4 regions of the Pseudomonas sp. NFXW11 genome follow, and region 4 is predicted to be linked to each of the others. Evidence: predicted binding sites of a transcription regulator. Region 4 holds the regulator's gene; each other region holds the start of a gene.

Region 1 (2,161 bases), on a different contig from region 4:
TGCATCGGTGGCCGAGTTGAAACCGCCGGTTTCTACGTCGACGACAACCGGCAGATAACCGCGGAAGCGTGCGGCCATCGGGTGGCGAGAGCCACCGCTGTTGCCTTCTTGTTCGTCGTCGAAATGATCGTCACTCACGAGTGTTCCTCAAGCAGGCGCCAGCGCAGTTTTTCACCGGCGCGCAGCGGGATGACAGTCAGCTCGCCGAACGGCAGGCTGGCAGGGGCAGTCCATTCTTCACGCACCAGGGTGATGCGGTCGGTGTTGGCCGGCAGGCCATAGAAACGCGGGCCATTGAGGCTGGCGAAAGCTTCCAGCTGATCCAGTGCGTTGCGCTGTTCGAACGCTTCGGCATACAGCTCGATCGCGGCATAGGCGGTGTAGCAACCGGCGCAGCCGCAAGCGGCTTCCTTGGCATGCTGGGCGTGGGGAGCCGAGTCGGTGCCGAGGAAGAACTTCGCGCTGCCGCTGGTGGCCGCATCCAGCAGGGCTTCCTGATGGGTGTTGCGCTTGAGGATCGGCAGGCAATAGAAGTGCGGGCGAATGCCGCCCACCAGCATGTGGTTGCGGTTGTACAGCAGGTGGTGGGCGGTGATGGTGGCGCCGACGTTGGCCGGGGCCTCGTTGACGAACTGCACCGCATCGCCGGTGGTGATGTGCTCGAACACCACTTTCAGCGTGGGGAAGCGCTCGACCACTCGCCGCATGTGTTCGTCGATAAAGATTTTCTCGCGGTCGAAGACGTCGATGTCGCCACGGGTCACTTCACCATGGATCAGCAACGGCAGGCCGACTTCGGCCATGGCTTCGAGCACCGGGAAAATCTTGTCGATGCTGGTCACGCCCGAATCCGAGTTGGTGGTCGCACCGGCGGGGTAGAGCTTGGCGGCATGGACGAAGCCGCAGGCCTTGGCCGCGCGGATTTCATCCGGCTGGGTGAGGTCGGTGAGGTAGAGCACCATCAGCGGCTCGAAGCGGCTGCCGGCCGGACGCGCAGCTAGAATACGCTGGCGATAGGCGTCGGCTTGCTCGGCATTGCGCACCGGAGGTACCAGGTTGGGCATGATGATGGCGCGGCCAAAGGTGCGCGCGACATCCGCGACTGTATTGGGCAACACGGCACCATCGCGAAGATGAATATGCCAGTCGTCGGGACGCAGCAGGGTCAGGCGGTCGGACATGGGAGGTTCCAGGCGGGTAAAACTCTGGGGAATGCTACCGGAAAAGACTCTTCCAGGCACTCGCTATCAAGTTTTGCCGCAAGCAACCGATATCCCGAAGGTATGGCGTATTTACGCCTGTCGATTTTCCTGTTGTACACGTCAGTGGAGCCTCCCGTGCGCCAGCGTTATCTAGCCCTGCTCAGTGTGTTTGCCAGCCTGCCCGCGATGGCTCTCACTTTCCAGACTCGTCTGGAGAGCATTGAGTGGACGGTCGAAGGCGACAAGTTCGAGTGCCGTCTGATCCAGCCCGTGACCGATTTCGGTTCCGGCGAATTCGTGCGTCGCGCGGGTGAGCAGGCGATCTTCCGTCTCAAGAGTTTCAACCCGATGCAGGCGGGTGGCTCGGCGACCCTGCTTGCAGCCGCTGCCCCCTGGCAACCTGGGCGCGGCGATATCAACCTCGGCGCGGTCAAGGCCGGTAGCGATGGGGTGCTGTTCAACAGCAACCAGATGCAGGCCGGTCGCCTGATCACCGGCTTGCTGGAAGGGCGCAGCCCGGTGGTGCGGCACTTTTCCCGTGAGGGCGGGGTGTCCGAAGTGCGCCTGCTGCCGGTTAAATTCAGCAAGGCCTACAGTGACTATCAAGGCTGCATGGCCAAGCTGCTGCCAATGAACTACGAGCAGGTCAAGCAGGCCGAGATAGGTTTCCCGGGCGGCGGTATCGATCTGGATGCCCGGGCCAAGGCCAAGCTGCAGGTGATGGTGGACTTCATCAAGGCCGATCCCACGGTCAATCATGTCGAGCTTGATGGCCACTCGGACAACAGTGGCAACCGCCTGACCAATCGCGATCTGTCGCGCCGTCGGGCCTTGGCCGTGATGGAGTTCTTCAAGGCCAATGGCCTGGCGGAAAACCAGATCGTGGTGCGCTTCCATGGCGAGCGCTATCCCCTGGCCCCCAACACCAATGCTGCCAACCGGGCGAAGAATCGTCGGGT
Region 2 (2,161 bases), on a different contig from region 4:
TTACCGAATCCATTACACCAGCCATGCCCAGACTCCCCAAAGCTTTAAGATCCGACGCACGCTCATTGCTAAACGGCACGGCGCTTGCTTTTTAACTGTTATGAACGCCAATACGACATTTTTCCGACGCCTGACATCCCGCACCCGCACACTGCTTTGCGGGCTGTCTGCGCTGTGCCTCTTAAACCCTGGCGGCCCTGCCGTTGCTGATTCGGTTACCCTGCCTGATTTACTTATCGGCGTCACTCAAGGGTTTCTTGAATTCACGGTAGAAGACTACCTGGCTACCAGTCAAACGGAAGGACGCTACGAAATTCAGGTCAACCAGCTGGACCCGCGCATGCACATGCCGGCGTGCGACAAGGAATTGACAGCGAACCTGGAAAGCCCGGCCCAGCCATTGGGGCGGGTCACGGTGAAAGTGCGCTGCGAAGGCGCCTCACCCTGGACCGTGTTCGTGCCGGCCCAGGTCAAGCTGTTCCGCGAAGTGGTCACCAGCGCCCGACCGCTCAAGCGCGCCAATATCATCGAGCCCGAGGATGTCGTACTGCGCGAACGGGACATCAGCCAGAACAATCAGGGCTATCTGACCTCGGTGGACCAAGCCATTGGTCAGAAACTTGTCCGACCAATGGTCGCCGACCAACTCGTCACCCTGGCTCATCTGGAACAGGCCGAAGTGGTTCGCAAGGGCGATCAGGTAGTGATTTCGGCACGCAGCGGCACCTTGAGCGTAAGAATGCCGGGCGAGGCACTGTCCAATGGCGGCATGAGCGAGCAGATCCGGGTCAAGAACCTGAACTCGCAACGGGTGATCAAGGCCCGCGTGACAGCACCGGGACAAGTGGAAGTGGCCATGTAGATCACTGGCGCTCGATCCACTCGCCCCCTAAACTGTGGCCGATAATAGGGTCGCGGATACCAGCGCAGGCTTGTCGACAATCGAGCCTAAAGTTTTTCAGGGTATGGCCGAAAACCAGGCAAGCGTCCAAATACCCAGAGGTTTTTTCAATCATGGTCATCGACTTCAGCCGTTTAAACAGCTCCCCATCACTGACAGGCAGTACGCGTACCAGCACCAGCAAGGAAACCGGCGACGCCGGCAAGTCCGCTGAGCTGAACACCGCGACCCAGACCAGCAAAAGCGGGGAATCGGTACACCTGAGCAATGAGGCTCAACAGTTGCAGAAGATCACTGACAAGCTGCGCGATCAGCCTGCCGTCGACAAAGCCCGCGTGGCCGAGTTGAAGCAAGCCATTGCCGATGGCAGCTACAAGGTCGACAGCAACCGTGTAGCCAGCAAACTGCTTAACTTCGAAGCCCAGCGCTAGCCATAGGCTCGCGCCAGGCTTTTGGACGCTTAATCCCCAAGGCCAGCCATGCACGACACCAATCTACTGCAACTGATCAACGATGATCTTGCTCCAGCTCAACAACTGTTGGAGCTGCTTCGAGCCGAATCCATTGCCCTGCACGGCCGCGACATGCCGCTGCTAGAGGATATCCTGGCGCAGAAGCAGGCCCTGGTCGTCTTGCTGGAACAGCATGGCCGCAAGCGCACGCAGATCCTTGACAGCCTCAACCTGCCAAGCAACCGCGAAGGTCTCGAGCAACTGGCCGGCCACTCGAGCCTGGGCCAGCAACTGCTCGAACAGAGCGCGATCCTGAGTCAACTGTTGGCCGACTGTCAGGCCACCAACGAAACCAACGGTCGCTCGATCCAGATTCAACAAGCCACTACCGCCAACCAGTTGAAAATCCTCAATGGCGGCGAACCTCCAGCTCTCTACGACGCCCGCGGCTCTACTTCGATGCTTGCGAAGCCCCGTGCACTCAGTCAGGCTTAGGCCGCAAAAATGAGTGCGCGCTACCCAGCCGTGAAACATGCTGGCAAAATGCTAGCCTCTGCGTGTAGTTGTATTTTGTCTGGAGATTGATGAACCGTGTTCAACGCCCCAAACGCGGAAGATACTCCGCAGCCACCCAAGGTGCTCACCACTGCGCTGGAGATTTCCTCCAACCTGCGGTTGCTGCAAGAGAGCCACGACCCGCTGATCATCACTTTCCATGAACGCAGCCAGCGCTTCCAAAGTTATGTGACCGAGGTGGACCGCGACAGCAACATGCTCGCCCTCGACGAAATGATTCCTCGCGATGGCG
Region 3 (2,161 bases), on a different contig from region 4:
TATTGACCTGGCCCTGCTGCGCCTGGACCTCCGCCTCGCGCACTTCGGCGGCGGCGTGCTCGGCGTTGCGCGCCACGTCCTGGACCCCGGTGGTGACCTGGCTGATGGCCGCGGCTACCTGTTCCATCTGTTGCGATTGCTGCTGGCTGCGTTCCTGGGCCTCGCCGGCATTGCTGCCCAGCTCGCTGGAGGACTGCTCCAGGGCCGCGGCGCTGTTCTGCAACTGCATCACCACCCCGCGCAGCTTGGCGGTGAATGCGTTGAAGTGCCGGGCCAGTTCGGTCACTTCGTCCTGGCCATGGGTGTCGAGGCTGCGGGTCAGGTCGCTTTCACCGCTGGCGATATTGGCCATGGCCTGCACGCTTTCCCGCAGCGGGCTGACGATGCTGCGCACAATCAGCACCACCAGCGCCGCCATCAGCAGGGCAATCACCAGGCCGATGGAGGAGGCGCGCAGTACCTGGCTGTAGAACTCATCCTGCAGGTCGTCGATGTAGACCCCGGAACCGATGATCCAGCCCCAGGGCTGGAACAGCTGGATATACGAGGTTTTCTGCACCGGCTGCTGGGCACCGGGCTTGGGCCAGCGGTAGTCCACCATGCCGGCGCCCTTGGCCTTGGCCAGGGCCACCATCTCGTTGAATACCTGGAAACCGTCCGGGTCCTTGATCGCCGCCAGGTTCTGCCCGTCGAGCTTGGGGTTGGCCGGGTGCATGATCATCACCGGGGTCAGGTCGTTGATCCAGAAGTAGTCGTTCTGGTTGTAGCGCAGCCCGCGGATGGTCTGCAGCGCCTGCTGTTGCGCCTGGGCCCGGGTCAGGCTGCCGGCGGCTTCCAGGCCCTGGTAGTAGTCGAGTACGCCGGCGGCGGTCTGTACCACGTGCTGGGTCTTCTGCGCCTTGGCCTGGTACAGGTCGCCATGAATCTGCTTGAGCATCATCACGCCCAGGGTCACCAGGGTCAGCACCGCCACGATCAGGATCAGCCACAGGCGCTGACTGATGGACATCTTGCGTAAGCTATTCATCATCCGGTCACTCCAGATTCTTGTTCTTGTCATTAAGGGCCGTGAGCATCCAAGCATGCCGGCCGCAAAGCGCCAACCCTACGGAAGTCCAATAACATCGCGACGCATTTTGCGCCTGTCTGCTAGGATTTCGGCGCCTTCGCGCAAAACCTGAAGCATTTCGGACTTTTCACAGAATTTTCATGGGCTTGTGTTGAACTTATGCCAGCCGAAATCTCGGCTACGCTCGACGCAACAACGCTTCGAACACTTAAAAAAGAGGCATGCCAGGAGCATGGCCTTATGGGGGATTGATGGATCTTTGGACCGCCGCACAGGCATTGATACTCGGGATAGTCGAAGGCCTGACCGAGTTTTTACCCATCAGCAGCACCGGGCACCAGATCATCGTCGCCGACCTGCTGAATTTTGGCGGCGAGCGGGCGATGGCCTTCAACATCATTATTCAGTTGGGGGCGATCCTGGCGGTGGTCTGGGAATTTAGGCGCAAGATCCTTGAAGTGGTGCTTGGCCTGCCGACCCAGCCCAAGGCCCAGCGCTTCACGCTCAACCTGCTGATTGCCTTCCTGCCGGCGGTGGTGCTGGGGGTGATCTTCGCCGATCTGATCCATGCCTACCTGTTCAACCCCATCACCGTGGCCACGGCCCTGGTGGTAGGCGGCATCATCATGCTCTGGGCCGAGCGCCGGCAGCACGAGGTGCATGCCGAAACGGTGGATGAAATCACCTGGAAGGACGCCCTCAAGGTCGGTTGCGCCCAGTGCCTGGCGATGATCCCCGGCACCTCGCGCTCGGGCTCGACCATAATCGGCGGCTTGCTGTTCGGCCTGTCGCGCAAGACCGCCACCGAGTTCTCGTTTTTCCTGGCGATGCCGACCATGGTCGGCGCCGCGGTGTATTCCGGCTACAAGTACCGGCACCTGTTCCAGCCCGATGACTTCCCGGTGTTCGCCATCGGCTTCGTCACCGCCTTTATCTTCGCCATGATCGCGGTCAAGGGCCTGCTGAAGTTCATCGCCAGCCACAGCTACGCGGCGTTCGCCTGGTACCGGATTGCCTTCGGCCTGTTGATCCTCGCCACCTGGCAGTTCGGCTGGGTCGACTGGACGGCGGTCAAGTCGTGACCAACCCCCC
Region 4 (2,161 bases):
TCCCGTACAGGTGATTGCGGTGACCGGCGGCAAAGGTGGCGTCGGCAAGACTAACGTGTCAGTGAACTTGTCCCTGGCTCTGGCTGAGCTGGGTCGGCGAGTCCTGCTGCTGGACGCCGATCTGGGTCTGGCCAACGTCGATGTCCTGCTAGGCCTGACCCCCAAACGCACCCTGGCCGATGTCATCGAAGGTCGCTGCGAGCTGCGCGATGTGCTGCTCCAGGGGCCTGGCGGCATCCGCATCGTACCGGCCGCTTCCGGCACCCAGAGCATGGTGCACCTGAGTCCTGCCCAGCATGCCGGCCTGATCCAGGCCTTCAGCGATATCGGCGACAATCTCGATGTGCTGGTGATCGACACCGCTGCGGGTATTGGTGACTCGGTAGTCAGTTTCGTCCGCGCGGCCCAGGAAGTGCTGCTGGTGGTGTGCGACGAGCCGACCTCGATCACCGATGCCTACGCCCTGATCAAGCTGCTCAACCGCGACTACGGCATGAACCGTTTCCGGGTCCTGGCCAACATGGCCCAGAGCCCCCAGGAAGGGCGCAACCTGTTTGCAAAATTGACCAAGGTCACTGATCGCTTCCTGGACGTGGCCTTACAATACGTCGGCGCAGTTCCCTACGATGAAAGCGTGCGCAAGGCCGTGCAAAAGCAGCGTGCGGTCTATGAAGCCTTTCCTCGTTCGAAGTGTGCATTGGCGTTCAAGGCCATCGCGCAGAAAGTCGATACCTGGCCATTGCCGGCGAACCCTCGCGGGCATCTGGAATTCTTTGTCGAGCGGCTAGTGCATCAAACAGCGGGACCGGTGCTATGACTGCCAGTGGCTACAACCTCTACAAGAAGTCCGCACGTGACAGCCAGTACGAACTGATCGAGCGCTACGCGCCACTGGTCAAGCGTATTGCCTATCACCTGCTGGCGCGGTTGCCGGCCAGCGTCCAGGTGGAAGACCTGATTCAGGCCGGGATGATCGGTTTGCTCGAAGTGTCGACCAAGTACGACGCGAGCAAGGGGGCGAGCTTCGAGACTTACGCGGGTATCCGTATCCGCGGGGCGATGCTCGACGAGGTTCGCAAAGGCGACTGGGCACCCCGTTCGGTACACCGAAATACCCGCATGGTCAGTGATGCCATCCGCACAATTGAAGCTAAAACCGGTCGTGACGCTAAAGATCACGAGGTTGCGGCCGAACTTCAATTGAGTCTCGACGATTATTACGGGATTCTGAACGACACCCTGGGCAGCCGCCTGTTCAGTTTCGACGACCTGTTGCAGGACGGCGAACACGAAGGGCTGCACGAGGATGGCGCCAGTGCTCATCTCGAACCGTCACGGGACCTGGAAGACGAACGTTTCCAGGCGGCCCTGGCGGATGCGATTGCCAATTTGCCGGAGCGCGAGCGACTGGTGTTGGCGCTGTACTACGACGAAGAGCTGAACCTCAAGGAAATCGGTGAGGTCCTGGGGGTCAGCGAATCGCGGGTCAGCCAGTTACACAGCCAGTGCGCAGCCCGCTTGCGGGGGCGTTTGGGGGAGTGGCGAGCGCGCTGACAGGCAGTGTGGGGACACTGCGAACAGGGCTGGTGCGGCAAGCTGCGCCGGTCTTGCGGTATGTGCTCCATGCAGTCGTTGCGTGTTATGCCGGATTGATTGAATGGCGTGTTCAGGTACTGAATGCGTTTAAGACTGCTTGGAGGTCGAATTGGACAAGAACATGAAAATCCTCATCGTTGATGACTTCTCAACGATGCGGCGGATCATAAAAAACCTGTTGCGTGATCTGGGTTTCACCAACACGGTCGAGGCCGACGATGGCACTACCGCCATTCCGGTACTCAACAGCGGAAGCATCGACTTTCTGGTAACGGACTGGAACATGCCGGGTATGACCGGTATCGACCTGCTGCGCCACGTGCGCGCCGATGAAAAGCTCAAGCACCTGCCGGTGCTGATGGTGACCGCGGAAGCCAAGCGCGAGCAGATCATCGAAGCTGCCCAGGCCGGGGTTAACGGCTATGTGGTCAAACCATTCACGGCCCAGGCGTTGAAAGAGAAGATCGAGAAAATCTTCGAACGCATCGGTTGAGGTGCGTAGCCATTCCGCCACGGGGGAGCTATGGAGCATAAAGAATCTTCACTGGACGACTTTGAGTCGACC

Evidence for each region. Region 4 encodes FliA, which starts transcription of late flagellar genes. Its sites were predicted from a motif close to CTAAAGTTTNNNNNNNNNNNGCCGNTAA; they were not measured.
Region 1: J4P02_RS15310 (flagellar protein MotY) is a predicted target of FliA. The motif match lies at 1,247-1,274, and genes of this name have one in related genera.
Region 2: flgM (flagellar biosynthesis anti-sigma factor FlgM) is a predicted target of FliA. The motif match lies at 949-976, and genes of this name have one in related genera.
Region 3: J4P02_RS00725 (methyl-accepting chemotaxis protein) is a predicted target of FliA. The motif match lies at 1,155-1,182, and genes of this name have one in related genera.

Annotation. Positions count from the first base shown of each region.
Region 1 covers NZ_JAGEKI010000008.1:287,223-289,383, reverse strand. Annotated here, with positions in the region: gene rnt (ribonuclease T) at 1-138, opposite strand, end outside; gene pyrC (dihydroorotase) at 135-1,181, opposite strand; gene J4P02_RS15310 (flagellar protein MotY) at 1,338-2,161, shown strand, end outside.
Region 2 covers NZ_JAGEKI010000008.1:3,845-6,005, forward strand. Annotated here, with positions in the region: gene J4P02_RS13890 (chemotaxis protein CheV) at 1-25, opposite strand, end outside; gene flgA (flagellar basal body P-ring formation chaperone FlgA) at 101-862, shown strand; gene flgM (flagellar biosynthesis anti-sigma factor FlgM) at 1,015-1,332, shown strand; gene J4P02_RS13905 (flagella synthesis protein FlgN) at 1,381-1,848, shown strand; gene J4P02_RS13910 (flagellar brake protein) at 1,945-2,161, shown strand, end outside.
Region 3 covers NZ_JAGEKI010000001.1:162,507-164,667, forward strand. Annotated here, with positions in the region: gene J4P02_RS00725 (methyl-accepting chemotaxis protein) at 1-1,027, opposite strand, end outside; gene J4P02_RS00730 (undecaprenyl-diphosphate phosphatase) at 1,321-2,151, shown strand; gene J4P02_RS00735 (DUF1294 domain-containing protein) at 2,148-2,161, shown strand, end outside.
Region 4 covers NZ_JAGEKI010000004.1:208,469-210,629, forward strand. Annotated here, with positions in the region: gene fleN (flagellar synthesis regulator FleN) at 1-817, shown strand, start outside; gene fliA (RNA polymerase sigma factor FliA) at 814-1,554, shown strand; gene J4P02_RS08845 (chemotaxis response regulator CheY) at 1,718-2,089, shown strand; gene J4P02_RS08850 (protein phosphatase CheZ) at 2,120-2,161, shown strand, end outside.